3 regions of the Vibrio gazogenes genome follow, and region 2 is predicted to be linked to each of the others. Evidence: predicted binding sites of a transcription regulator. Region 2 holds the regulator's gene; each other region holds the start of a gene.
The links. Region 2 encodes MetJ, which represses methionine synthesis genes. Its sites were predicted from a motif close to TTAGACNTNTANANGTCTAA; they were not measured.

Region 1 (10,164 bases), 680 kb from region 2:
CTTTGGCAACATGAACCATCTCATCTAATGATGGCGTAATTAATCCAGATAAACCGACAATATCAACCTGCTCTTCTTTCGCAACTTTGAGTATCTGTTCACAAGAAACCATCACCCCAAGATCAATGATCTCATAGTTGTTACATTGCAATACAACACCGACGATATTTTTCCCAATATCGTGTACGTCACCCTTCACGGTGGCCAGCAATATTTTTCCGTTGGTACTGCCGACTTGTTTCTCCGCATTTATGTACGGTTCAAGAAAGGCAACCGCCTGTTTCATCACCCGAGCCGATTTAACCACCTGAGGGAGAAACATTTTCCCTTCACCGAACAAATCTCCGACGACGTTCATCCCATCCATGAGAGGACCTTCGATCACTTCTAATGGTTTCGACGCTTGTTGTCTCGCTTCTTCTGTATCTTCAGTAATAAACTCCGTAATACCTTTCACTAATGCATGTTCAAGACGCTTAGAAACAGGCCATGTCCGCCATTCTAATGCTGAGGCATCGTCCGCTTTACCCACCGCATTTTCACGATACTCATCTGCAATTTCCAGCAAACGCTCCGTACCGTCATCTCTTCGATTGAGAATGACATCTTCAACCGCATTCCTCAGTTTTTCAGGCACATTGTCATAGATCTCAAGCTGACCGGCATTGACGATCCCCATATCCATACCATTCTTAAAACAGTGATAAAGGAATACGGCATGAATCGCTTCCCGCACATAGTTGTTGCCGCGAAATGAGAAAGAAACATTCGAAACTCCACCCGAGACCATCGCATAAGGCAGTTCTCTTTTGATATCACCGACAGCATTAATAAAATCAACCGCATAGTTGTTATGGTCGTCAATCCCCGTTGCAACGGCGAAAATATTGGGATCAAAGATGATATCTTCCGGAGGAAAACCAACCTCATCAACGAGTATGCGATAAGCTTTGGTACAAATTTCAATTTTCCTCTCGCGGGTATCTGCCTGACCCATTTCATCAAATGCCATCACAACGACGGCTGCACCATAGCGACGAATCAATTTAGCCTGATGAACAAATTTATCTCTGCCTTCTTTCAAAGAAATTGAATTCACAATCCCTTTGCCCTGAATACATTTTAATCCGGATTCGATGACCTCCCATTTGGATGAGTCAACCATCACCGGAACTTTGGAAATGTCAGGCTCAGAAGCACACAAATTTAAGAAACGTGTCATACAGGCTTCCGCATCGAGCATTCCTTCATCCATGTTGATATCAATAATCTGAGCACCATTTTCGACTTGTTGTCTGGCAACATCTAAAGCTTCATCGTACTGCTCTTCTTTAATGAGACGTTTAAATCTGGCCGAACCCGTTACGTTTGTCCGTTCTCCGACATTGACAAAAAGCGAGTCCTTCTCAATCAACAGCGGCTCTAATCCTGATAATCGACATGCTATGGGAATATCTGGTAAGGAACGAGGTGCAACCCCTTCTACAGCTAACGCGATATGACGGATATGCTCAGGAGTCGTCCCACAACATCCACCGACTAAATTCAAGAAACCGGCCCTGGCCCACTCACCGATATGCTCCGCCATCTCTTCGGGAGACAGATCATATTCACCGAAAGCATTGGGTAATCCGGCATTGGGGTGAGCTGAGATAAAAGATTCAGAAATTCGGGATAATTCTTCAACATAAGGCCGCAATTCATCGGGACCAAGCGCACAATTTAATCCGAATGATAAGGGCTGAACATGGCGTAGTGAGTTATAAAATGCCTCTGTTGTCTGGCCAGATAGGGTTCGGCCGGAAGCATCGGTAATGGTGCCGGAAATCATAACAGGCAAAGTCGTATTTAATTCTTCAAACACGCTATCAACAGCGAAGGCACAAGCTTTCGCATTCAACGTATCAAAGATTGTTTCCAGCATAATCAGATCAACACCACCTTTAATCAGGGCACGAGTCGATTCAGAATAAGCTTTGACTAAACTATCAAAAGTGACGTTACGAAACCCCGGATCATTCACATCAGGAGAAATAGAACATGTCCGGTTAGTCGGCCCCAGTACACCTGCAACATAGCGAGGGCGATCCGGGGTTTTCGCGGTCCATTGATCTGCCGTCTCCCGAGCCAACTGAGCAGCGGCAAAGTTGATCTCTTCACTATATGACTGCATATCATAGTCAGCCATAGCAATGGCGGTTGCGTTGAATGTATTAGTTTCAAGAATATCAGCGCCCGCTTCAAGATAACTCGAATGAATTTCTTTAATTAAATCGGGTTGGGTCAACACAAGAAGATCATTATTACCTTTTACATCGCAGTGCCAGTCAGCAAAACGTTCTCCGCGATAATCATCCTCTTGTAAGTTGTATCCCTGAATCATGGTGCCCATACCACCATCGATCAATAAAATACGTTGTTGAAGCTGCTTTGCTATCCGATGCTTTATACAAGTCACTTTTTTCGCCCTATCCCTGCTTTTTGTTCATCCTACCACACAATCATTAGAAATCTAGACGTCTATACGGTTATATGGTAGAACAATTTAACCGAAAAGAGATCTTCTCACGACCAGAAAAAGTGATTGCTATTTATCCGACATCAAAGGAAAATTTCAGCCTCCGTGTTCAAGATGTGAAGAGAAAAAAATGTCGGTCTACCATACACTATGCTTTCTTGCTGCTGCTGCAATGCTGATTGCTTTTTTAAACAGTAAAATAAGTAAGATGCAAACCACTATCGCGATTACTGCTGGTTCAATGATGCTATCTTTACTGATCTTAATTGCTGGTCAAAATAATTGGTTCCATTTGACCCAAATTGCAACAACGACCATGAGTAGTATCAACTTTGAAAACTTTCTTCTCAAAGGTATTTTAGGGTTTCTTCTTTTTGCCGGTGGTCTGGGCATCAAACTCCCTAACTTAAGGGATCAGAAGTGGGAGATCGCTATACTTGCTCTTGGTGCCACACTTTTCTCAACTTTCTTTATCGGTTTCTCTTTATATGGCATCTGTCAATTGATCGGGATTCAGTTTGATCTAGTGTACTGCCTACTATTTGGTGCGCTGATCTCTCCGACTGACCCGATAGCTGTTCTCGCCATTGTGAAAAAGCTGAATGCCCCCAAGAGAATATCAACGCAAATTGAAGGTGAGTCCTTATTTAACGATGGTTTCGGCTTAGTCATCTTCGTCACGATATTTACGATTGCTTTCGGTTCAGAGCCGCCAACGGTTATCAGTGTTTCCCAATTGTTTATGCAAGAAGCGATTGGCGGTATAGCATATGGCTTCGTTCTGGGAATGATCTTCCATTATCTTATCAGTGCGACTGATGACCATTCGATGGAGTTATTACTCACAATCGGTATTCCCACAGCCGGTTACGCATTTGCCGAAATTCTTCATGTATCAGGCCCGCTGGCAATGGTTGTCTCTGGAATTATGATTGGTAACTGGACGCGGTTTATCGGTTTTTCCAAAGAGAGTGAAGAACATTTGGATCATTTCTGGGAACTCGTTGATGAATTCCTCAATGGTGTGCTTTTCCTTTTAATCGGGATGTCGATGCTACTTTTCAGATTCCACGAAGAAGATTGGATCATGATGGCGATTGCTGTCCCATTGGTACTGCTAGCACGCTATTTAAGTGTTTACGTGTCATATATCGGATTCAAACGTTACCGCAAGTACAACCGATGGTCAGTGAAAATATTAACTTGGGGTGGACTTCGCGGTGGATTGGCGTTAGCAATGGCACTTTCTATTCCATCGGGTGTTCTTATCATTCCGGAAAAGCTTATTGATGTGAAAGAAATTATTCTGGTAATGACTTATGCTGTTGTTGTCTTCTCAATTCTGGTTCAGGGGTCAACCATTACACCAATGGTTGAGAAAGCCAAAAAAGTAGAACTCGATAAAGAAATAGAAGAAGCAGCTCAAGCTAAAGAAAATCAGGTTTAATAGATTCAAAAAAGATGGTTCACGAGCGTGAACCATCTTAAAAATAAAGTAGAGATCCCAATACAATTCATCACAACAAATCATTCAATGCAATACCAATTCCAATCCGCTGAGTATGGACATTATAATCAACCAAGCTTTCCCCATAACCATTAAAGTACTGCATATAAAATCTCAGATTATTAGCATCTTTTAATATTGGATAGCTCCAACTCAAACGTAATGCACCACGGTTATTTTTCTCCAAATTATCCCGGAGTAGTAAGGTAAAGCGATGTTGACCGACACCATACAGAGAGACAAATTCAAAGTTCCCCATATAATGTTGGATATCTGGATTATCATCTCCCGATGTATCCGTCGGAGAACTCTTGTCTCGCTCAGGAATCCGCCACCACGTTTTCAGACTCAAAGCTAGTGGGCCATTATCAAAAACCATTTGACCATAAATTCGGTTCCAACTTCTTGATAATGTTCCAGATTGACCATTGGACTGATGGTTAATCCCCAATAACCATAAAGAGTTGGTCAAATTACCGATCTTCCAGTCATTATCAAATTGCATAAAGAGTTCTGGCTCATGAACAATCTCACGAAATGGTGATGAACTTCCCCTATTGTAAACTTGCCACCAGGACTGATTTGTATAGGCGAAATAAAGATCTCCCGTATCACCAATTAAATGACTGGATATTGGCATCTTAAAACTAATCTGAAATTTTGCCTCATATTTATCCAGTGGTTTATGGTTAAATGTATCAACATCAGAATAAGGATCACTATTGGGATGTGGGTTATATGTAATAGGAAGTATGTAGTTTTCCTTATGGGGAATAATGACAAATTCTTTATTCTCTACTGACTTTTCTTCAGCAACCCTTTGCTCGATTAAAGACTCATCATTTATTCTCTCTTGATCTTTATTTTCCGCTGCTTGAAGGAGATGACAATAACCACAAAGCCCCAGAAAGATCAGAAGTAAATACTTAAAATAGCTATATATTCTTGTCATTAATCAATATCTCTTCATCCAAATCAGCAAATAAACTAACATCATTTAACAGTAAAACAATAGCGTAGGTAGCAATTGTATTCTCAAAAACAGAAGACGCCTCACACCTTGATGTTGTTATAAAGCTAACAAAAAAAACTGACATTACTGTCAGGGAATTATACCAATCGCACTAATTAATTGGTCAACATGGTCCAATCTCTAAAGCAGAGTGAAATGACTCTGCTTTTGTCTGCACAAAAACGATTCCAAGCACTACACAGCTTGTCGACAATATCGTCATAACATTCAAAACACCTATTGGCTATTTCGTTCTGACGTAACCAACTCCATACCTGCTCTATTGGATTCAGTTCCGGTGAATAGGACGGTATATGAATGATAGTCACGTTCTTGAATGAATCGGCAAGATAACTTTGATGCCAACTGGCTTGATCCATGATGACGACAGCATGTTTGTCCGTGGGTGTTGATTGAGAAATGAGCCTGAGTTGCTCTTTCATTGCTTCCATGTTGCTCATCGGCACAACAATAGCTTCAGTTTCTCCGGTATTAACGCACACCGCTCCAAAGAGGTACGCATACTCAAATTGCTGTTGTTGTACCGCTCTGGGGCGAGTCCCTTTTTCTGCCCATATTCGGGTGGTTGTGTTGCGCTGGCCAAATCTGGCTTCATCTTGAAACCAGATTTGAACATCTTTTAAAGCCACATGTCCTGGGATCTTAAGGATCGTTTCGATTTGGAATTTTTTTAAAAGCTTCTTGCGCTTCTACAGATTGCTTTGGGTGCTTTGAACGCGTTGTTATCCAAACTAAATCAAGCTTTCTCAATATTTTATAGATACCTGATAAGCTGTACGATAGGCCAAATTCCTCATGTATGAATTCAATAATATCTGTTCCCTGTAGTCTTCCACCTTCAGGCTTAATCGCATTGGAAGTTATGTACAGCTTTAACTGAGATAGCTGGTCTTCAGTCAGTCGTGGAGGACGGCCTGTATGCTGCTTTTCTACTAAGCCTTCAACACCGTTCTTCAAATAAGTCACCACCCAGTTATTGACACTGGTACGACTGACTTTTAAATATTTGGCGATCTGAGTGCGGCTTTTTCCATCCACGAAATGAGATATAGCAAGAAGTCTCGTACGCATCCTAGCATCAGATGTTTCACGAATAAGTTTTGGGAAGTCAGAGGTCATCATATCAGCTCCTATTGAAGTTGACATTAGATCATAAAATTAGTGCGATTGGTATAACCCACTGAACGACCGCGCCACTCGGACTATCGATGAAACAATAGGAATCGGTCTTTACGCCAAATACAAAAAAACCTTGGTATCACGACCAAGGTTTCAAAATAAGTGGCGGAGCGGACGGGACTCGAACCCGCGACCCCCGGCGTGACAGGCCGGTATTCTAACCAACTGAACTACCGCTCCACAAATAACTGCCTCTCAATAAAGTCTTACAATCTCATTGCTTTATTGAGACGTTTGTCGCTGTGCGATGAGAATTTTGAAGTGAGACGCGCAGTGTGCAAGTGCACATGAGCATCGCAGCTATCAAAAGCATCAAGCTTCAGTAGACAAACGATAAATTAAAGCCTGGCGATGTCCTACTCTCACATGGGGAGACCCCACACTACCATCGGCGCTGTTTCGTTTCACGACTGAGTTCGGCATGGAGTCAGGTGGGTCCAAAACGCTATCGTCGCCAAGCAAATTCTTTCAATTCGAAAAGCTGATTCTCTCTACACAATCAAGTCTCTTACTGAGCCCTAAAACCCCTTCGGTGTTGTATGGTTAAGTCTCACGGGCAATTAGTACAGGTTAGCTCAACGCCTCACAGCGCTTACACACCCTGCCTATCAACGTTCTAGTCTCGAACAACCCTTCAGGACGCTTTAAGCGCCAGGGAGAACTCATCTCAAGGCTCGCTTCCCGCTTAGATGCTTTCAGCGGTTATCGATTCCGAACTTAGCTACCGGGCAATGCGATTGGCATCACAACCCGAACACCAGAGGTTCGTCCACTCCGGTCCTCTCGTACTAGGAGCAGCCCCTTTCAATTCTCCAACGCCCACGGCAGATAGGGACCGAACTGTCTCACGACGTTCTAAACCCAGCTCGCGTACCACTTTAAATGGCGAACAGCCATACCCTTGGGACCGACTTCAGCCCCAGGATGTGATGAGCCGACATCGAGGTGCCAAACACCGCCGTCGATATGAACTCTTGGGCGGTATCAGCCTGTTATCCCCGGAGTACCTTTTATCCGTTGAGCGATGGCCCTTCCATTCAGAACCACCGGATCACTATGACCTGCTTTCGCACCTGCTCGAGCCGTCACTCTCGCAGTTAAGCGGGCTTATGCCATTGCACTAACCTCACGATGTCCAACCGTGATTAGCCCACCTTCGTGCTCCTCCGTTACTCTTTGGGAGGAGACCGCCCCAGTCAAACTACCCACCAGGCACTGTCCTCACCCCAGATAATGGGGCCAAGTTAGAACATCAAACATACAAGGGTGGTATTTCAAGGTCGGCTCCACAATCACTAGCGTGACTGCTTCAAAGCCTCCCACCTATCCTACACATGTAGGCTCAATGTTCAGTGCCAAGCTGTAGTAAAGGTTCACGGGGTCTTTCCGTCTAGCCGCGGGTACACTGCATCTTCACAGCGATTTCAATTTCACTGAGTCTCGGGTGGAGACAGCGTGGCCATCATTACGCCATTCGTGCAGGTCGGAACTTACCCGACAAGGAATTTCGCTACCTTAGGACCGTTATAGTTACGGCCGCCGTTTACCGGGGCTTCGATCAAGAGCTTCGACCGTAGTCTAACCCCATCAATTAACCTTCCGGCACCGGGCAGGCGTCACACCGTATACGTCATCTTACGATTTTGCACAGTGCTGTGTTTTTAATAAACAGTTGCAGCCACCTGGTATCTGCGACTCTCATCAGCTCCATCCGCAAGGGACTTCACCGTCAAGAGCGTACCTTCTCCCGAAGTTACGGTACCATTTTGCCTAGTTCCTTCACCCGAGTTCTCTCAAGCGCCTTGGTATTCTCTACCCGACCACCTGTGTCGGTTTGGGGTACGATTTCTTGTGAACTGAAGCTTAGAGGCTTTTCCCGGAAGCATGGCATCAATGACTTCACATCCGTAGATGCTCGACATCGTGTCTCAGCCTATTGTAGAGCCGGATTTGCCTAACTCTACAGCCTACGCACTTGAACCTGGACGACCGTCGCCAGGCCCACCTAGCCTTCTCCGTCCCCCCATCGCATTCACAACAAGTACGGGAATATTAACCCGTTTCCCATCGACTACGCTTTTCAGCCTCGCCTTAGGGGTCGACTTACCCTGCCCCGATTAACGTTGGACAGGAACCCTTGGTCTTCCGGCGGGGAGGTTTTTCACCCCCCTTGTCGTTACTCATGTCAGCATTCGCACTTCTGATACCTCCAGCATGCTTTACAACACACCTTCAACGGCTTACAGAACGCTCCCCTACCCAATGCGATAAATCGCATTGCCGCAGCTTCGGTTTACAGCTTAGCCCCGTTACATCTTCCGCGCAGGCCGACTCGACTAGTGAGCTATTACGCTTTCTTTAAATGATGGCTGCTTCTAAGCCAACATCCTAGCTGTCTGAGCCTTCCCACATCGTTTCCCACTTAGCTGTAATTTGGGACCTTAGCTGGCGGTCTGGGTTGTTTCCCTCTCCACGACGGACGTTAGCACCCGCCGTGTGTCTCCCGGATAGTACTTACTGGTATTCGGAGTTTGCAAAGGGTTGGTAAGTCGGGATGACCCCCTAGCCTTAACAGTGCTCTACCCCCAGTAGTATTCGTCCGAGGCGCTACCTAAATAGCTTTCGGGGAGAACCAGCTATCTCCGAGTTTGATTGGCCTTTCACCCCTAGCCACAAGTCATCCGCTAATTTTTCAACATTAGTCGGTTCGGTCCTCCAGTTGATGTTACTCAACCTTCAACCTGCCCATGGCTAGATCACTCGGTTTCGGGTCTATATCCAGAGACTAAACGCGCAGTTAACACTCGCTTTCGCTACGGCTCCCCTAATCGGTTAACCTTGCCACTGAATATAAGTCGCTGACCCATTATACAAAAGGTACGCAGTCACACCACGAAGGTGCTCCTACTGCTTGTACGTACACGGTTTCAGGTTCTATTTCACTCCCCTCACAGGGGTTCTTTTCGCCTTTCCCTCACGGTACTGGTTCACTATCGGTCAGTCAGGAGTATTTAGCCTTGGAGGATGGTCCCCCCATCTTCAGACAGGATATCACGTGTCCCGCCTTACTCGTTTTCACTTAAACAACGCCGTCGGTTACGGGGCTATCACCCTCTATCGCGTGCCTTTCCAGACACTTCACCTAACGCTGTAAAAGCTTAAGGGCTACTCCGATTTCGCTCGCCGCTACTGTCGGAATCTCGGTTGATTTCTTTTCCTCGGGGTACTTAGATGTTTCAGTTCTCCCGGTTCGCCTCATCAGGCTATGTATTCACCTGATGATACATGCTGCTGCATGTGGGTTTCCCCATTCGGAAATCGTAGATTCAAGTGGCTCTTACTGCCTCATCTACGCTTATCGCAAGTTAGTACGTCCTTCATCGCCTCTGACTGCCAAGGCATCCACCGTGTACGCTTAGTCACTTAACCATACAACCCGAAGAAGTTTCGAGCTGCATATCAGTAACCTAGGTGTCTCTCATTATTTTACATGAGCGAGAGACTGGTTTTGCCGGACTCAATTGAATAGACACTAAATTGTGTCATTCCAAGAACACTTGATTGTGTTGGTCTTTCTCTTTCGAGAAAGTATTGAGAACTTTTACAAATAATCGTCTGTTTCCAAAGAAACACACATTATTTTGTCAGCTTTCCAAATTGTTAAAGAGCAAAGATTTTGTATATTACAAAACCATTTTTAAAGATTCTGTCTAAAAACCCTTAAAGATGGTGGAGCTATGCGGGATCGAACCGCAGACCTCCTGCGTGCAAGGCAGGCGCTCTCCCAGCTGAGCTATAGCCCCATCTTTAGAGATAAATCATTGAAGAGCAAGGCAGTTTTCGAGGACGTGTATCGTTTATACACGACGAGGAAACTAACGCCGCTATTCGAAGATTTTGGTGGGTCTGAGTGGACTTGAACCACCG
Region 2 (10,164 bases):
GATTGAAGAAGCGACAAAACGTGAAACGCGAGCAACTGTGCTTGGTCATATTCAGCGTGGCGGCCGCCCAACAGCATTTGATCGGGTTTTAGCGTCTCGGATGGGGAACTATGCAGTTCACCTTCTGTTGGAAGGTTATGGTGGCCGTTGTGTCGGTATTCAGAAAGAAGATCTGGTTCACCACGACATCATCGATGCGATCGAGAACTTGAAGCGTCCTGTCCGCCAAGATCTATACAAAGTTGCTGAAGAACTGTTTTAAGGTTTTTTCGTAGCACATATTAATAAAGACCGCTGTGAGCGGTCTTTTTTTGTCTCGGATATTAAGTAAGGTTCTTTCGGGTTACGGACGGCTTTGCTGACTAGTTCCTTCCAATGCGCAACATCGAGAGGGCACCGCTTGTATCAAACGATCCAGATCCGTTCTTCCGGATCTTTTCTGTTCAGGTAATGCGTGGATTGAATCCGACGGATCGTCCGGCACTTACCGCGAATGAGCAGGGTTTCGGTGACGGCAATATTACCTTGACGAGTGACGCCATCCAGCAAGTCACCTTTCGTGATTCCCGTTGCTGAGAAAATGACATTATCACTGCGGACCATATCTTCCATCTTCAACACTTTACCGGCTTCAACGCCCATTGTCTGACAACGTTCGATCTCTTGTTGGCCGATTTGTCGGTTCTCATCGGTATCCCCTTTTACTTCGTGACGAGGCAGAAGGCGGCCATGCATATCACCGTCTAAGGCACGAATCACGGCAGCAGAGACCACACCTTCCGGTGCGCCACCGATACAATACATCACATCTACTTCACTATTGGGCATACAGGTTAAAATCGAAGCCGCCACGTCACCATCGGGAACGGCAAAAACACGGACGCCCCACTGTTGCATCTCGGCAATAATTTGCTCGTGACGAGGTTTCGCCAGTGTAATCACGACTAGATTATCCAGTGATTTACCTAATGCCTGCGCGATATGTTCGAGATTTTGTTTGAGCGGTTGATTGAGATCGATACATCCTTTGGCGCCCGGGCCGACAACCAGTTTTTCCATATACATATCGGGCGCTTTCAAAAAGCTACCTTTTTCCGCAGCGGCCAATACAGAGAGCGCATTTGATTGCCCCATGGCTGTCATCCGAGTGCCTTCTATCGGATCAACAGCGATATCCACTTCATCACCGCCCAAACCAACTTTCTCACCAATATAGAGCATCGGGGCATCATCAATTTCCCCTTCGCCAATCACAATTTCTCCCGTGATTTCTGTTTTGTTCAACAGACTCCGCATGACTTCGACGGCAGCACCATCCGCTGCATTTTTATCACCGCGCCCAAGCCATTTATATCCGGCTAAAGCTGCACCTTCGGTCACTCGGGAAAAGGCCATTGCTAAATCACGTTTCATGTGAACTCCATCTGACGGAAAACTGAAAAATTTGCGTCGAATTTTAGCATATCCCGACGAAAACGTTTGCTGAAATGCTTGTGGATTATTGCACTTGATCAAACCGACATCAGATCTTCAACTGTATTTCAGTACTCAAGCAGGATTGAACCCGCTATGAAGAACAACAAAAGTAAGAATTGTGTCAATTCACGTTGGTTTTTTAATCGAATGGTGAAAATATTCAATATAGAGCGTGTTTCTCCAGCCATGGCTGAGTAGAATGAACAACTAAGTACAATCATCATTGCAAGCGCAGAATCGTAAAGGATATAAGCATGTCTTTTGAAGTGTTAGAGAAATTAGAAGCCAAAATTCAAACTGCCGTTGATACAATCACACTCCTTCAAATGGAAGTTGAAGAATTAAAAGAAGAAAAACAGAAATTGATTGAAGAAGCGACTCAGATGAAAACAAGTCGTGATGAACTGGAACAGCGCGTACAGGACATGCAGCAAGAGCAAACGGCATGGCAGGAACGCATTCGCAATTTGCTTGGTAAGATGGAAGATATGGAGTAAGGCTCAAGGCTTTCTATATCAAAGCGATCTGGTTCAAGCTTTCTATCTCACCAACGTGATATTAAAAAATGCCGACGGAAATGTCGGCATTTTTCATGGGAGAGTCGAAATACGATTTATGCTTGTGGGCGGATACCCAGTGTATGGCACAGTGCATAGGTCATCTCTGCCCGATTCAACGTATAAAAATGGAAGTCTTTCACCCCTTCACGACAGAGTATCCGGATCATGTCAATGGCTTGGCTTGCACCGACAAGCTGGCGTGTCACCGGATCATCGTCTAATCCATCGAATTGTTTACTCATCCATCCCGGTACTTTGACATGGTTCTGCGCTGCAAAGCGATATGCCTGATTAAAGTTGGATACCGGGAGAATGCCCGGTACGATTTCGACATCGATACCGGCGCTGACACAACGGTCCCGGAATCGCAGATAACATTCAACATCGAAGAAAAACTGGGTGATGGCACGGTTCGCCCCCGCGTCTGCTTTACGTTTGAGATTCAGTAAGTCAGCCTGAGCACTTTTGGCTTCAGGGTGGACTTCAGGAAAGGCTGCGACAGAAATATCAAAGTCATGACGGGATTTGAGTAAGGTCACCAGATCAGAAGCATACATCTCCGGTTTACCGCCACCCGGAGGAATATCACCCCGGAGTGCAACAATGTTCTTGATGCCGTTGTTCCAGTAGTCATCGGCAATCTGGCTCAACTCTTCGCGACTGGCATCAATACAAGTTAGGTGAGGCGCTGTTACTAAACCGGTCTGGGATTTGATTTCTTTAATAATGGAATGGGTTCTGTCTCGCTCTCCGGAGTTCGCTCCGTAGGTAACAGAGACGAATTTGGGCTGTAAGGTTTTTAAGCGATGAACGGAGTTCCAGAGTGTTTCTTCCATTTGCGGTGTACTGGGTGGGAAAAACTCAAAAGAGACGTTAAGGTCTCCGGATAATTCACTAATGTTCTGATTCAGTGCATCAATATGTCCAGCATATGAGTATCCCATCTTCTCTCTCCCGTGATGATGGCTAATCGGATAGCAATCGACGTTTGGACGTCTATATGTCTAGATATTCTATTGAATTGTTTTTGATGTCAACAATATAATTATGAATATTATTCATGTTTGCATGAAGGCTTTTCACATCTCTTTGTTTCTAAACCAGCTAATTTAGTTTAGAAACAAATCAGGAGCCTTTCGGCTCCTGAACGATTAAATATGTGATCGAGAATGGATTTGTTATAACAAGCTGGAAAGTAGATTAATATCTGACTGAATCGCACCCGCAGTGACGTCTCGTCCGGCACCGGGGCCGCGAATCACTAACGGATTGTCTTTATACCATTTACTTTCGATGGCAAAGATATTATCGCATGGTAGTAGATTGGCCAATGGATGCTCCCGATGTAAGGCTTCCACACCGACGGAGGCTTTGCCTGATTTCTCCAAACGAGCGACATAACGCAGCACTTTATCTTCTCTCTGTGCTTTTGCCAGACGTTCAGCAAGCTGAATATCGAGTTGAGCGCTTTGGTCAAGAAAGTCATCCAGAGAGAGGCATTGTAATTCTTCCGGCACCAGTGATTCGACAGTGACTTGATTGGGTTCAATATCCAAACCGGATTCACGCGCAAGAATCACCAATTTTCTCATGACGTCAGACCCATCTAAATCATTTCTCGGATCGGGTTCGGTTAAGCCTTGTTGCCAAGCCAGATCAACCAATTCACTAAATGGAACCGTCCCGTCATATTGTTGGAATAGCCAAGACAGTGTTCCTGAGAAAATCCCGGACAGGGCAACGATCTCATCACCGCTTTCCCGCAGATCTCTCACCGTATGGTTAATCGGCAGACCGGCTCCGACCGTTGCATTGTAAAACCAGTGACGACTGATCTTTGCAAAGGAGTCTTTGACTTGATAGTAGTATTCGCTACTTGAAGAGCCCGCGACTTTGTTTGCAGAAATAAGGTGCATCCCTTGTTCTGCAATCTGAATATATTGTCCAGCGAGTTCGGCACTGGCAGTCACATCCAGCACGATGACATCATCATAGCCGCGGATCTGTCCGAGTTTGAGCAGCCATCCTTGACCATCATTGGGGATGGATTCTTCAAGAAAATGCTGTTCGACCTGCTTTGGGTCGATCCCTTGTTCATCAAACCAGTAGGTCTGACTATCGATGATCGCAACCAGTTCAAAATTCATTCCCCGGCGCTTTTCCAGCTCGGTTTTCTGCTCCGCAAAGAGCTTGAGCCAACTTGAGCCAATATTACCTTTGCCGCAAAGTGCAAGCGCCACGCGTTTTTGAGCCTGAAAAAGGTGAGTATGTAGTTGATTGACCAAAGTATCTATGGATGTCTGACGCAGTATCGCAACCAGACTCAGTTCTGATTCACAGAGGAATTCAATCGGAGCTTGTTTGAGCTGCTGATAAAAACCGAAACAGTGGTTAGCATTTTTGGTCACGCCGGCACCGACGGCTGCAACCAGTGAATAGCCTTCTTTGAGGCGAATTTCCGCTTCAATCGCGGCATCTTGTAAATAAGATAACGCACCAGCAGCAATTTCAGCCGTGTAAGCAAGCTGGATGCGATACTGGTCTTCTTGTTTATCATAAGCAAGCGGTGTGAGCTGGGCTCGCTTGAGTTGCTCGATCACCTGTTTGTACAGACGCTGAAAATCGTGTCCACGTGAGAAGCTAAGCTCAATCAGCAGGACTTCATCCAGAGATGTGATGATTTTGGCACCCCGTCCCGAAGCCAGTACCCGTTCGATATGAGTTGAGCCGGCTTCTGGGTCATAGCTACACCGAAGATGTAGGTCAATCGCACTTTGCGCCACGGGCTGTAATGTCCGACTGTGTAAGACCGGTGCGGCGAGACGGGCCAGTTCGCTGGCTTCATCCAGACGGAGCAGCGGCAGCAGGCAGGCATCAGTGACGAGTCTCGGGTCAGCACTGTATACACCGGCGACATCACTCCAAATAGTTACCCGCTCGACTTCTGCCAGTGCACCAATAATGGTTGCTGAGTAATCGGAGCCATTGCGGCCCAGTAGAACGGTCTCTCCGGATTCGTCCTGAGCGATGAAGCCCGTGATCACGATCCGTTGATGGCCGTGTTGAGCCAGAATTTCCTTCAGTAGCGGATAAGACTGAGCACGGTCGATTTCCGGTAGGGTCTCTCGGTGAGCGCGTAAAAATGCTCTGGCATCTTGTGCTATCGCCATTAATCCTTGTTGATTGAGTAACGCAGCCATTAAGCGGGATGACCAAATCTCACCATGAGCCAATACGAACGCCTGCTGGGCGGCACTCAGTGGTGCGCGGAGTTCAGCGAGGGTTATACACTCATCATTCATTCGGTTCGTCAGTGCTTGAGCGGCTTCTCCTTCGAGCAAGTCTGCAATCAACTGGCGTTGAAACTGTTGAATCTGACCCAAAATTTCTTGGGCCTGTTGTGGTTCTACGGTTAAATTTTCAATAAAAGCAATGAGTTGATTGGTTGTTTTGCCCGCTGCAGAAACCACAACTAGATCGTGACTTTGCGAATACTCTTTGAGAATTTGAGCAACGCGGCGATAACATGCCGGATCAGCCAGACTACTTCCTCCGAATTTATGGAGGTGGCGTACGGTGGTCATCAACAATTCTCCTTTACCCAATTCAGGGATTGATCCAGATCGGCAATCAAGTCATCGGCATCTTCTAAGCCGACCGATAGCCGTAATAGTTGTAGCGAAATACCGGCTTTGTTGAGTGCTTCCTCACCCATCGCACGATGGGTCATTGTTGCCGGGTGACAAATTAAACTTTCGACACCACCGAGTGATTCAGCTAATGAAAACAGATTGAGCCGGCTCACAAATTGTTGTAGCGCTTCATGGCTTCCCGCAAATTCAAAGCTGAGCATCGAACCAAATCCGCTTTGTTGCTTCTTCGCAATGTCGTGACCGGGATGGGTCGGTAAACTCGGATGATAAATGGTTCCAATCAGCGCTTGAGACTGCAAGTAAGCGAGAATTTTCAGTGAATTTTCTTCATGACTACGCATTCTTGCGCCCAAGGTGCGTAACCCTCTAAGTGTCATATAACTATCGAATGGGGTACCGGAGGCGCCGATACAGTTTGCCCACCAGGAAAGCTGTTCCGCGTGTGCTTCAGTTTTACTGATGATCACGCCGCCAATCACATCTGAGTGGCCATTGATATACTTTGTCGTCGAATGGATCACAAAGTCAGCACCCAGCGACAAAGGTTGTTGGTAGACTGGGGTCAGGAAGGTATTATCAACAGCGACTAAAGCGCCGATTTGTTTTGCCTGCTGACAGATTTTTTTGATATCAACGATCCGAACGAGCGGGTTGGATGGTGTTTCCAGCAAAATAAGTTTCGGTTTCTGGGCGAGAGCTTCCGTGAGCGCTGCATCGTCGCATTGATCAACGAATAACACCCGGAAGTCACCTTTATTGGCGCGGGAATTGAATAAACGATACGTGCCGCCATAACAGTCATTCGGTGCGACGATGAGATCATCGGGGCCGATGAAGGCAGAAACCCATAGATTAAGCGCTGATGTACCACAGTTGGTAATCACGGCGCCCTGTCCACCTTCCAGTTCGTAAAGTGCTTGTTCCAGCAGTCCGCGGTTCGGATTACCGGAACGGGTATAATCGTACTGAGGGACTTCACCGAATGCCGGAAATCCATAATTCGTTGAGAGATAAATCGGTGGAACGACTGCATGATATTGCGTGTCTGACTCAATACCCGTTCGAACGGCGATGGTTGCAGGTTTATGAGTGCTCATATGTAATTCCTTCCTACTTGATGGCAGATGTCGTTCATAACTGTCGATCTCAATCGACACGGATTGGACATGGCTGCTCACTTTACTGATTTTCTAATGGGACGTCAATACTTCTAGACGTCTATATGTCTTTGCTTATAGCAGTAAATAAAGCTAAAATTAACACCTACTTTTTTTGATAATAATGACGAATTCCGGCAATGAGGGGAAGCAATGGCTGATTGGAATGGTGAATACATAAGTCCTTATGCTGAACATGGTAAGAAAAACGAGCAGGTCAAGAAAATTACGGTTTCTATCCCATTGAAAGTTCTCAAAGTATTGACTGATGAGCGGACAAGACGCCAGATCAATAACTTACGTCATGCCACAAATAGTGAGCTTTTGTGTGAGGCGTTTTTACATGCATATACTGGTCAGCCTTTGCCGACGGATGAAGATCTGCGTAAAGATCGCCCGGATGATATTCCCACAGAAGCAAAAGCAATCATGACCGAAATGGGCATTGAATTTGAATCTTATGATGACTAATTCACAGGAGTCTGGCTTCTCAGGCAGATAACGTATTTTTTGTCATGTTGGCTGATTTGGACGCATTGCTTTAACCTCAGAGAATATGAAATCAATTTCTTCAACAAGGGAAACAATACAGCAAGTTGGTTGTTTCCTTTGCAGATAAGGGACGTTTGATATGATCTATGTTCACTACCTTGAACAGTCTCGGGCATTACGTGTGGTCTGGTTGTTGGAAGCGCTCGAACTCGAATATGAAGTCGTTCATTATAGCCGAAATCCAAAGACTTGGGGGGCTCCGGAGTCTTTGAAAGCGGTTCATCCGTTAGGCAAGTCTCCGATGATTGTTGATGGTGAACAAACCATTGCCGAGTCAGGTGCTATTATCGAGTATCTAATCGATACCTATGACCATCAACGTCGTTTCCGGCCTGAATCAGGGCAGGCTTTACTGGATTATCGCTATTGGTTACATGCCGCTGAAGGTTCTTTCATGATGTGGCTGGTTATGCGGCTGATCTTTATCAAATCGAGAGAAAAACTCCCATTCTTGTTGCGTCCATTGATTGGTTCTTTTCTCAACAAGATGGATCAGATAGTGATTGAGCCTCGTGTGTCTACTTTCTTGCGTTATATTGATGATACGCTTGCGCAACGTTCATGGTTTGCCGGAGAGCAGCTCAGTGGTGCAGATTTTCAGATGCATCTGGTCTTACAGCTTGCCGATATGCGGGCGGATTTGTCTGCCTATCCCAATATTCAACGCTATCATAAACAGGTTGTTCAACTGGCGAGCTATCAGCAAGCATTGCAAAAGATCCCAGCTTGAATCAAGCGATTAAAAACAAGTCATAAAAAGAGGATACACGCCGTGTATCCTCTTTTTTTTGTATCCGTGATGTTCTACCAGTGTGTTGGATTAATCTTGCATGTAGCCTTCGGGCATTGAAATCCGAGCAACACCTGAATCAACGGCGGCTTGCGCAACGGCTCTGGCGACTCGTGGCAACAGACGTGGATCCATCGGTTTGGGGATAATGTACTCGGGGCCGAATGAAAGGCTATCGATATCGGCCGCAGCCAGAACTTCTGCCGGTACGTCTTCTTTGGCAAGTTGGCGAATCGCTTCAACCGCTGCAATTTTCATTTCATCGTTGATTTCGCTGGCTCGAATATCCAGCGCACCACGGAAGATGAACGGGAAGCAGAGAACATTGTTGACCTGATTTGGGTAGTCGGAACGACCCGTGCCCATGATCAAATCATTGCGGACTTGGTAAGCCAGTTCCGGTTTGATTTCTGGATCTGGGTTTGAGCAAGCAAATACAACCGGTTTTTCTGCCATTAGGGCTAATGCTTCCGGTGGCAGGAGGTTCGGGCCGGAAACGCCAAGGAATAGATCAGCGTCTTGAATGACGTCTTCCAAGGTTCTCTTATCTGTATTATTGGCAAATAACTGTTTGTATTCATTCAGATCGTTACGGCGAGTGTGAATCACGCCTTTACGGTCCAGCATGTAGATCTTCTCACGCATTGCACCACATTTGATCAGCAGCTCCATACAAGCAGTGGCTGCTGCACCAGCGCCGAGACAAACGATCGTACACTCCTTCAGGTCCTTTCCCTGTAGCTCAATTGCATTGAGCATGCCTGCGGCAGTAACGATTGCAGTACCGTGCTGATCATCATGAAATACGGGGACATCACAACGTTCGATGAGGCGCCGTTCGATTTCAAAGCAATCCGGTGCTTTGATATCTTCCAGATTAATGCCTCCAAAAGTATCCGCGATATTCGCAACCGTCTCGACGAACTCATCAATGGTACGGTGTTTCACTTGAATATCGAACGAGTCCAGACCGGCGAATCGTTTGAAAAGTAACGCTTTTCCTTCCATCACTGGTTTGGATGCCATCGGCCCTAGATTGCCTAACCCAAGGATAGCTGTCCCGTTAGAGATGACTGCGACGGTGTTTCCTTTCGCTGTATACTTGTAAATATTATCGACATCCTGCGCAATCTCACGGACAGGCTCGGCAACACCGGGACTATAGGCTAAAGCGAGATCCGTAGCCGTGTCAGCAGGTTTAGTGAGCGTGATCGCGATTTTTCCTGCGGTTGGAATGGCGTGATAATCCAAAGCTTTCTGGCGAAATGCTTGTTCGGGAGTTAAATCTTGGTGGTTGTCTTCAGCCATAGGGTCAAGTCTCGTTGTTATGTTTATAGGGAAAGAAACTGTATTCTAATGGATGTCTGGGGAGCTGCCTAGGCGTTCATAGTATTATGTGTTTTAAAATTGCATAAATATGTAGAGGTTGGAGGAGTTTATGCTGATATATTCTGTTTTATGCAAGAATCACGTTGATGTCACAAAGATGCCAATACATCAATAGAGAGTGAGGAATCGCTTGGTATGACTTGCTTCAGGGGAAATAATAGGCGTTTGGGAAAATAAAAAGGACACCCAATGGTGTCCTTTTTGAAATTCTCAGCGAAGAGAGATTATTTTTTGCCGCTGCTAAGCGCACCGAAACGTTTGTTGAAGCGATCTACACGACCACCGGTATCAACGATACGTTGTTTACCAGTATAGAATGGGTGACATTTGTCACAAACATCCAAGTGCAGAGAATCTTTGTTCAGTGTTGTTTTGAATTCGAAAGCGTTGCCGCAAGAACATGTTGCGCTTACAACTTTGTATTCTGGGTGGATACCAGTTTTCATGGGAGAACCTCAAAATCGGGCCATGTCGCTATCCGGATCGTTGCCGGACACCACATGTCAGTTAATTATATCGTCTTACATCGGTTGTGATACGGGCATCCGTATCATCAAGGCGCGCTATATTAAAGAATCCATGAGCGG
Region 3 (10,164 bases), 720 kb from region 2:
GCGCGCTCAATCGCTAATGTTTCAACTTTATCGACATACTCGCAACCACCATAATAGCGCTTACTCGGATAGCCTTCTGCATACTTATTGGTCAGTTGAGAACCCTGAGCTTCCATGACGCGTGGACTGGTATAATTCTCTGAAGCAATAAGTTCAATGTGCTCTTCCTGACGAAGAGTTTCTTCTTGAATGGCTGCGAAAAGATCCGCATCATAATCAGCGATATTCATATCACGCTTAAGCATCTGTATCTCCTGACTCAGATTGACTGGAAAGTTTAATAAAACTGCATTTTGACTTAACGCAAACGTTTTCGTCACTTAACTTGGCGCGTATTCTACCTAAATTGGTTTATGTCATAAAGCCCAAATAGACAAATTATCATGCAGTTTTTTCATGATACCGAAAAGTCACACCACGATAGCATCACAAGTGTCAACTTTTGGGTTTACATGATGTAAAAAACCAAAGACATAGGTTTACCTGAATTTACCACCGCTAGCTACCGAAAGTATCACCTTTTCTTTAGTATTCTCCGCAAATTATCCCAATACTTTTAATTATCGATGGAAAAACACACATTTCAGGAAGATATTATTGCCATGATAACCGGGAGCTTTTTGGTTGCTCAGGGAATCATGTTTCTGCAAGCGGCAAATGAAATTACAGGTGGGACTGCCGGATTAGCATTATTATTCAACCAATTAGTCCCCTACTCTTTTGGTGTGCTATATCTGCTATGTAATGCCCCTTTCTATTTGCTCGCCTGGAAACGGTTTGGTCGCCGGTTCACGCTGAACAGTTTGATTTCCGGTCTACTGGTCTCCCTGTTTACCGAGCTATTTGCACACTTCATTCTGTTGACACATGTCAATGTCATTTACTGTGCAATTACCGGAGGGCTTTTCATGGGACTGGGGATGCTGATCCTTTTCCGCCACCGTTCAAGCTTAGGCGGATTCAATGTCTTCTGCTTATTGATTCAAGATAAGTTCGGGATTTCTGTGGGTAAGACACAATTATGCATTGATGCGTCAATTGTCGGCGCATCCTTATTTTATCTTCCCCCAGCGACAATTGCAGTTTCAATACTCAGCGCAGCGGTACTCAATATCGTACTTGCGATGAATCATAAACCATCTCGATATTCTGTCACTTACAGTTCACCATAGACAAGTACAGTTCACCATAAACAAGAAAGTGCACAGGATTTTGTCTTACATATCCTGATGTTGAATAAGAAATAACTCATTTGTCCAAAAAGACATCACTCAGTCATAAATTTTTAGAAAAGTCTTTACAGGCTGCATAGGTTTGCTATGATGCGCCCCGCACCGAAGAGATGTGTCGGGAATATTTCTTCAATATAAAGTGCATACCCTGGAGGGGTTCCCGAGTGGCCAAAGGGAGCAGACTGTAAATCTGCCGGCTCCGCCTTCGATGGTTCGAATCCGTCCCCCTCCACCATATTCAACATGTTTGAATCATTCTTTATTTGATTCAGGCATGAACAAAACTCTGGAGGGGTTCCCGAGTGGCCAAAGGGAGCAGACTGTAAATCTGCCGGCTCCGCCTTCGATGGTTCGAATCCGTCCCCCTCCACCATATAGAAAAGCCAGCATCTTGCTGGCTTTTTTCTTATCTGTGTCTCATCAATACAGACCATCACAATCCTGTTCTATACCATTGTTATCAATCCAATAAAATAATCCGGGTTTCATAAGGTCTTAACCGTTGGTATGTCTCTACATGCTGCATATTGAGTCCGGTATAATTCCCCAACAGATAGCGAGCCGGACGACTGATCATATCGGGAGGTAACTCACAGTATTGCAACCGCTCAGAAAAGTTACTCAGACAAATCAGTGATTGCCGTTCTGATTGTCTGATATAACCCCAAATCGCCTTATCATCCGGATACAGATCCCGGTAATCTCCGAAGGTAATCACGTCCAGTTCTTTTCTCAACCGAATCAGTTGTTGATAGAAATAAAAAATTGATTCAGGATCCCGAAGTGCAGCAGCGACATTAATTTCAGTATAATTTTCTGCCACATCAACCCACGGTTTTACCCGACTGAATCCAGCATACAATTCACGATTCCATTGCATCGGGGTACGAGCGTTATCTCTGGATTTCTGAGCCAGAATATCCAGCATCTCTCCTTCTGCCATTCCCTGCTGATGCACCAGAATGTCATACATATTCAGACTTTCGATATCCCGGTATTGTTCAATCGAAACATACCCCGCGTTCGTCATCCCTATTTCTTCACCCTGATAGATATAAGGCGTTCCCTGCATCATATGTAATGTTGCTGCCAGCATTTTTGCTGACTCGACCCGATATTGAGACTCATGACCGAAACGGCTGACAACCCGTGGCTGGTCGTGATTACACCAGAACAAAGCCCCCCATCCCGAATCGTGTAAGCCTGTTTGCCAATGATTGAAAATTTTCTTCAGTTCAATAAAGTCATACGGCGCATTGACCCACTTTTCATGATTGGGATAATCCACTTTCAAATGATGAAAATTGAAAACCATTGAGAGTTCTTTGCCATCCAGAGCCGAGTACCGGCGACAGTGTTCAACGGTCGTCGAAGACATTTCTCCGACCGTAACACAGCCATATTTCTGAAACACAGCCGTACTGATCTCCTGAAGAAACGCATGAACTCTCGGACCGTCCGTGTAATAACGTTTCCCATCCCCCGCATCATCATCCGGAAAATTCTGGTGTTTCGAGATCAGGTTAATGACATCCAGCCGAAAACCATCGACACCTTTTTCAGCCCAGAATGAGATAATCTTCTTCACTTCTTCACGAACGTGTGGATTTTCCCAGTTTAAGTCAGCCTGCTCTTTCGCAAACAAGTGCAGATAATATTCACCAGTATTGAAGTCCGGCTCCCAGGCACTCCCACCAAATTTTGACTGCCAGTTATTGGGGACTCCCCCCTCTTTGGCGGGACGCCAGATATAGTAGTCCCGATAAGGACTGGATAAATTACCCAACGCATCCTGAAACCAGGGATGTGCTGTCGAGGTATGGTTCACAACAATATCCATCATCACTCTGATATCACGCCGATGGGCTTCTGCCAGTAAGCGCTCAAAATCACTTAATGTGCCAAATTCAGGATGGATATCATAATAATCACAAATGTCATAACCATTATCGACCATTGGAGAGGGATAAACCGGAGTCAGCCAGATGACCTCAATCCCCAATCCTGCCAGATAATCCAGCTTTGAGATCACGCCTTGTAGATCACCAGTCCCGGTACCACTCGTATCACAAAAACTTTTGGGATAAATCTGATATACCGTCGCGGTCTTCCACCATTGATCGGTTGATGTCGGTTGAATCATCATCAATACTCACTTACCTAAAAATAAAGAAAACAAAATCGTCATAAACTTCACCACTAAAACCGACTATGCACCCACCACCTCAACGGCATTTTTCGCCTGAGCACGTTTGTACAAAAATAAGGTCAATAGTGTGGGAACAGCAATCGCAACCACCATCGCCAGTAAAAAAGTGCCCCAGAACTGCGGTTGAATTGAAAGAATGCCCGGTAAGCCGCCAACACCAATACCATTGGCCATCACACCGGACACACCACAAATACCAGCCGCCAGCGAACTGCCAATCATGGCGCACAGCATCGGGAACTTATATTTCAGGTTAATCCCATACATTGCCGGCTCCGTCACGCCAAGATAAGCAGAGATTGCTGCCGGAATTGAAATATCCCGTTCGCCCTGTTTTTTACTAACCAGAATGATCCCGACAACGGCTGAAGCTTGAGCGATATTCGATAAAGCAATGAGTGGCCAGATAGGTGTTCCGCCCATTTGCTGCATCAACTGTAGATCCACAGCATTGGTTGTATGATGGATACCTGTAATCACCAACGGGGCATATAAGAAGCCAAACACCATCGACCCGAGAACCGCAAATGAACCGGTCATCGCTGATTTAGCAATATAAGCAACGCCATTCCCCAGTTCCCGCCCGAAGGGACCAATCACTGCATGCGCCAGAATCACGGCGAGAATAATCGATACAAACGGCACCACAACCAGATACAGATAGTCCGGCACAATGCGCTTCAGACGTGTTTCAATCAGTGCCAGAACCACCCCGGCCAACATCGCAGGAATCACCTGAGCCTGATAACCAACCTTCTCAATCGTAAATAGACCGAAATCCCAAACCTCAGGTAACTGTTTTCCGATCAGATAAGCATTCATCAGTTGTGGAGAAACCAAAGTGATCCCGAGTGTAATGCCGAGAATCGGCGTTCCCCCGAGTTTTTTCACGGTTGACCAACACACACCAACCGGCAGGAAGAAGAAGATGGCTTCGCCAATCAACCACAAAAATGAGTGAACCGTTGCCCAGAACTGACTCATTTGAGTCAGGGTCTGACCATCAAACATTTTGATATCGCCAATCACATTCCTGAAACCAAGAATCAGACCACCGGTAATAATGGCTGGCAACAGAGGAACAAAGATTTCAGCTAAATGGGAAATTCCCCGTTCCAGCACATTCATATTCTGCCGTGCAGCAATTTTCGTCTCTTCTTTGGAATCCTCTTTTAAACCTGCCATGTCAACAAGCAGGTGATAAACCTGATCGACTTCCGTACCAATAACGACCTGAAACTGGCCGGCATTGGTAAAACATCCCTTCACTATCGACAGTGCTTCCAGCGCCTTACCGTCGGCTCTATCTGTGTCTTTCAGGACAAAACGGAGACGGGTCAGACAGTGCGTCACACTGGCAATATTGTCTGCTCCACCGATGTGAGCGATAAGTTTCCTGATGTCATCTGTTGGTATGTCGCGAGCCATATTGACCTCTCATACTTTGCATACAGCGTATGTCCGATTGTTATCGTCATTCGTCACAGTCATGGGAACATTCCCACAACACAGAACAATCATGACATAACTGAAACCAAAATAAATGGGAACAGTCCCATAGCATGAAAAAGATCACACCAGAGAAAAATATCAGTCGGGATGATGAGAAGTAGATCTCACTTGGTAGGGTGTGGTGACAGCACTAGATGCCGGATGGTTTTCTGACCTTCGATATGTTCGATTAAGAGCTCGGCAGCCTGCTGGCCTGCGGCTTCATATCCCGGATCAACACTGTAAATATCTGGAAACAAAAAAGAAAGCAACTCGCTCCGGCCAACACTGGTCACGACGATATCTTCCCGGGACAGTTCCTGAAGGCGCTTCATCACCCCCATGGCAATAGAATCACTGGCACAGACAATCGCCTGTAATGATTCATGCATCACCCGGTCGACCAGCGTATAGGCACTGTCAAAGCTCAGTTGCCCAGTCTGATAATTCGGTGCCATACCGGATTGTTTACACCACTGACAGTATGCATCCAAACGTTGCTGACCTGTGGTTTTATCTGCCGGATCGACCCCGATGAAGGCGATATCCGATAACGACTGTTGACTCAAATAATCCAGACAGGACCAAATCATCTGGCTGTTATCATAATTGATGGTCGAGATCTGTTCCGATTCCATGGCAAACACAACAGACTTATATTGCCATGCCTGCAAAACCGATAAATCCAGACCTGAGAAACCAAAAACAATCACGCCATCTACATGGCGCTTAGCCAAGACCGAGAGATGTTCTGCGGTTTTCTCATGACTGAACTGGCTTTCCATGATCACCACATCAAAACCACGCTGATATAAAACAGACAGAATCTGACTCACAACCCGGCTTTCAGAGGAAGACTCCAGTCTCGAAATAATAATACCAACGACTTTCTGGCTGCCCCCTCGCATTGACTGAGCAGACTTTGAAGGCGAATAACCAGAATTTTCAATCACTTCCAGAACTTTAGCCCGAGTTTCAGGACTCACTCTTTCATCCTGAGTCAACACCCGGGACACGGTCGATTTTCCGACCCCGGCTAGTCTGGCAACATCAAGAATAGTTAACTTCTTATGATTCATGAATAATTCAATTCACTCCGGCCGGAAGCGGTAATACAGTGATCATATCAACGAGCCGCCAGATAAGCCGGAACGTCTTTGATACTCGCAAGCACAACATCAGCAAGTGATTCGCCGTCTTCAGTGATCGGTTTTCCGGTGCGGACCAGAATTGAAGTGCTAACCCCTGCGGCCTGGGCTGCAATCAAGTCTGATGGTTTATCACCAACCATCACCGAATTTGCCATATCGATATTGAGAAAATCACGCGCAGAGATAAACATACCGGGTTGGGGTTTGCGACAGTCGCACGCCTGCTTATATTTATCGAGACCATGCTCAGGATGGTGAGGACAATAATAAATCCCATCCAACTCAACCCCGTGATCAATAAAATTCCAGTCCATCCACTGAGTCAGGCTCAAAAAGCGATCTTCGCTAAACAAACCTCGCGCGATACCCGCTTGATTGGTGACCACCACTAAAAGATATCCCATCTCCTTCAAGCGTTTTGTTGCCTCAAAAACCCCATCAATGAAATGGAAATCATGCTCATCATGAACATAACCACTATCAATATTGATCACACCATCGCGATCCAAAAACACTGCTGGTTTAGCCAAGGCTTTACCCCATCGGACTGATTAATGTGGGCTATTATACTCAAACTCACTGGCGGAGATACACCCAAATCCCCTTTGTATCACGTTTCAGTTTTTTGATTGCTTTTTTCCGAACAAATGACGACAATAGTACTTTTAGACGTCTAGACGTCGAAAATGATTGACTTCATTATCATGAAGCCATAGCATCCACTACCAAATCGCAGGTGTTGTTCTGGTTGAACACGATTTCATATCTCAACACACCATGTCTCAGCGTACAGTTTGTCATCTGAGACGCAATTCAATGAATAAGCTAAGTACGTCCTAGTCAGGGTTTCTAATGATTGAAATAAATCACGTCAATAAAATGTTCGGTCAAGGCGACAATCAAATACTCGCCCTAAAAGACATTAATCTCCATATCCGGCAAGGGACCATTTTCGGTGTGATCGGCTCTTCCGGTGCAGGGAAAAGTACGCTGATACGCTGTGTCAATATGCTGGAATCCCCCACCAGTGGTGAAGTCATTGTTGACGGTGTTGACCTGACCAAATTGAGCGCAGCTCAGCTCTGTCAGGCCAGACGCAATATCGGTATGATCTTCCAGCATTTTAATCTGTTATCATCCCGAACTGTATTTGACAATATTGCCCTACCGCTAGAACTTGCTGGCCATAATCAGCAATATATCCATAATAAAGTGAATAAATTGCTGACACTTGTCGGCCTTGACGACAAGAAACAGGCATATCCATCCAACCTCAGTGGCGGGCAAAAACAGCGCGTCGCGATTGCACGCGCATTAGCGAGTGACCCCAAAGTGCTGCTCTGTGATGAAGCCACCAGTGCACTGGATCCGGCTACGACCCAATCGATTTTACAACTGCTCAGACAGATTAATCGTCAGTTAGATATCACGATTTTGCTGATTACGCATGAAATGGATGTGGTTAAAAGTATCTGTCACGAAGTCGCAATCATCGGCGACGGTGAGTTGGTTGAGAAAGGCAGTATCAGCGATATTTTTGCCCATCCGAAAACAGAACTCGCTCACCAGTTTATCCGTTCGACACTGGATTTATCGATTCCGGAAGATTATGAAAGTCGTCTTCATCCGGAACGTATTCCGAGTAGCTATCCGCTCGTTCGAATGGAGTTCACCGGTGCCACGGTTGATGCCCCGTTGGTTTCACATATCTCACGGGATTTTAATGTGGATGTGAACATTCTCAGTTCTGATCTCGATTATGCCGGTGGGGTTAAATTTGGCATGTTGGTCGCAGAACTCTTTGGCGAAGATGCAAACACTCAATCCGCAATCGAATATCTCCGTTCACAGCATGTAAAAGTAGAGGTCCTTGGGTATGTCAATTAACCTCATCGTTGACTGGGTCAGCCAAAACAGTCACCTGATTTTGAATGCCACTTGGCAAACGGTCTATATGGTTGCCATCTCAGGCTTGGTCGGCTTTCTCGTCGGCATTCCACTCGGTGTTATTTTGCATATCACAAAACCGAGGGGACTCATGGAAAACCGACGCTTTAACCGTGTGTTAGGCGCAGTGGTCAACATCGGTCGCTCAGTACCGTTTTTGGTCTTGATGGTCGCAATTATCCCGTTAACCAAACTATTGATCGGCACATTTATCGGCACAACAGCGGCAATCGTGCCATTGACCATCGGCGCGATTCCATTTGTTGCCCGACTGATTGAAGGAGCCCTGTTGGAAGTCCCTGCCGGTCTCGTTGAAGCAGCCCAAGCCATGGGCGCGAAACCGCTGCAAATTATCACCAAAGTGCTGTTACCGGAAGCGATGCCAACGATTCTTAACGCCGTCACCATCACGCTAGTGACACTGGTGAGTTACTCGGCAATGGCAGGCACCGTTGGCGGGGGCGGCCTCGGTGATGTGGCGATTCGTTATGGTTTCTACCGTTATGACATTACCGTCATGGCTGTGACTGTCGTGATGCTCATTGTTCTCGTTCAGATAATTCAGTCGATTGGCGATGCCATCGTACGCCGGGTTGACCATAGATAAGCAACCATAAATCAACAATAAAAACATCGATGATCGATGATCATCACTCAGGATTAAGCCAAGGAGAAGTTTATGAAATTAAGTCTAAAGGGGTTACTCACGATTGCTACGGCAGCTTCAGCACTTGTGCTCGCCGGCTGTGGTGATAAAACTGCCGACAATAATAAAATCAAAGTGGGTGTGATTGCCGGTGCGGAAGCACAAGTTGCCGAAGTTGCGAAGAAAGTGGCAAAAGATAAATACAATCTTGATGTTGAGCTGGTTACATTCACCGATTACGTCACGCCTAATGCAGCACTGGACGATGGTTCTGTGGATGTAAACGCATTCCAGCATAAACCATATCTGGACCAACAAATTGCCGATCGGGGTTACAAATTAAAGATTGCCGGCAATACATTCGTTTATCCGATTGCCGGATACTCCAAAAAAATCAAATCAGTTGATGCACTAAAAGAAGGTGATCGGATTGCCGTACCAAATGATCCAACCAACCTTGGCCGCTCTCTGATCCTCCTTCAGCAGCAAGGTCTGATTACCTTACGCGATGGTGTTGGTCTGAAAGCAACCGTACAAGATATTGTGAAAAATCCGAAGCAGTTAGAAATCCTGGAATTAGATGCAGCACAACTGCCACGTTCACTCGATGATGTAGCCATTGCGGTTATCAATACAACGTTTGCCAGCCAATTACACCTTTCTCCGGAAAAAGATGGTCTGTTTGTCGAAGACAAAGAGTCACCATACGTGAATCTGATCGTCGCGCGTGAAAACAACGTCAACGACGAAAATGTACAAAACTTCGTTAAAGCTTATCAGACCGATGAAGTCTATAATGCTGCGATGAAAATCTTCAATGACGGTGTTGTAAAAGGCTGGTAAAACCAAGTGTTGCCGTCAACGCGATAACAACATTCGTACCAAGACAAAAAAGGGCATCTGCCCTTTTTTATTGCTTCATTTTTATAATGACTTACTTCAGGTAATCCCACGACAGATTCGAAACAATCCGGCATGAATCGCATTTGAAATGGAAAATATCGTGCAGGGGTTCGGCTAACCGCCATTCACCACCACATTTTGGACAACGACGATGCTGTTCACTTTCCAAACTGGTCCCACCGACACGGTACTGATAGAAGTAAGTGGGGATTTTCGTCAAATACTCAATACGTCCACGCAAATCCCAGCCACGCCGGAACAAATCACTGTCCGGCAGCATCATCTCTTTTAAAGCGGCATGTTCAGCCTGACAGCCACCGGCCATCTGGATCTCATCACAGGCTTGCCACTCCGTCTGCCATTTAATCACCGCTTTATGATCACCATTGAATGTCGCAGGAATGCGGTATAAAGGTATCGGCAAGAGCGTGTCACCATTCCGTAAGGGGGAGCAAGTATGAACATAGGTGGTATATAGTACCTGCCACTCACGTGGCTCATCGGGGTCCGTTTGCTCGGAGTGAATATCTCGCCCCAGAACACGAACTTTCGGGGCGAGCAAACTCGCCCCAGCCAGCCTTGCGA

Region 1: the regulator MetJ is predicted to act here: its motif matches at 2,505-2,524, upstream of metH (methionine synthase).
Region 3: the regulator MetJ is predicted to act here: its motif matches at 6,749-6,768, upstream of metN (methionine ABC transporter ATP-binding protein MetN).

The regions. Positions count from the first base shown of each region.
Region 1 is NZ_CP092587.1:3,071,970-3,082,133, forward strand. Features, by position in the region: gene metH (methionine synthase) at 1-2,458, opposite strand, end outside; gene MKS89_RS13745 (cation:proton antiporter) at 2,649-3,965, shown strand; gene MKS89_RS13750 (phospholipase A) at 4,036-4,977, opposite strand; one part of gene MKS89_RS13755 (IS630 family transposase) at 5,154-5,729, opposite strand; one part of gene MKS89_RS13755 (IS630 family transposase) at 5,731-6,180, opposite strand; tRNA gene MKS89_RS13760 (tRNA-Asp) at 6,341-6,417, opposite strand; rRNA gene rrf (5S ribosomal RNA) at 6,581-6,696, opposite strand; rRNA gene MKS89_RS13770 (23S ribosomal RNA) at 6,777-9,666, opposite strand; tRNA gene MKS89_RS13775 (tRNA-Ala) at 9,965-10,040, opposite strand; tRNA gene MKS89_RS13780 (tRNA-Ile) at 10,136-10,164, opposite strand, start outside.
Region 2 is NZ_CP092587.1:236,671-246,834, forward strand. Features, by position in the region: gene pfkA (6-phosphofructokinase) at 1-262, shown strand, start outside; gene glpX (class II fructose-bisphosphatase) at 406-1,413, opposite strand; gene zapB (cell division protein ZapB) at 1,731-1,973, shown strand; gene metF (methylenetetrahydrofolate reductase) at 2,090-2,980, opposite strand; gene MKS89_RS01050 (bifunctional aspartate kinase/homoserine dehydrogenase II) at 3,215-5,620, opposite strand; gene MKS89_RS01055 (O-succinylhomoserine (thiol)-lyase) at 5,620-6,786, opposite strand; gene metJ (met regulon transcriptional regulator MetJ) at 7,000-7,317, shown strand; gene MKS89_RS01065 (glutathione S-transferase) at 7,478-8,128, shown strand; gene MKS89_RS01070 (malic enzyme-like NAD(P)-binding protein) at 8,219-9,496, opposite strand; gene rpmE (50S ribosomal protein L31) at 9,802-10,023, opposite strand.
Region 3 is NZ_CP092587.1:951,882-962,045, reverse strand. Features, by position in the region: gene glyA (serine hydroxymethyltransferase) at 1-245, opposite strand, end outside; gene MKS89_RS04445 (YitT family protein) at 567-1,172, shown strand; tRNA gene MKS89_RS04440 (tRNA-Tyr) at 1,383-1,467, shown strand; tRNA gene MKS89_RS04435 (tRNA-Tyr) at 1,521-1,605, shown strand; gene treC (alpha,alpha-phosphotrehalase) at 1,693-3,375, opposite strand; gene treB (PTS trehalose transporter subunit IIBC) at 3,442-4,869, opposite strand; gene treR (trehalose operon repressor TreR) at 5,058-6,011, opposite strand; gene gmhB (D-glycero-beta-D-manno-heptose 1,7-bisphosphate 7-phosphatase) at 6,059-6,613, opposite strand; gene metN (methionine ABC transporter ATP-binding protein MetN) at 6,936-7,970, shown strand; gene MKS89_RS04405 (methionine ABC transporter permease) at 7,960-8,637, shown strand; gene MKS89_RS04400 (MetQ/NlpA family lipoprotein) at 8,710-9,519, shown strand; gene MKS89_RS04395 (Zn-ribbon-containing protein) at 9,611-10,164, opposite strand, start outside.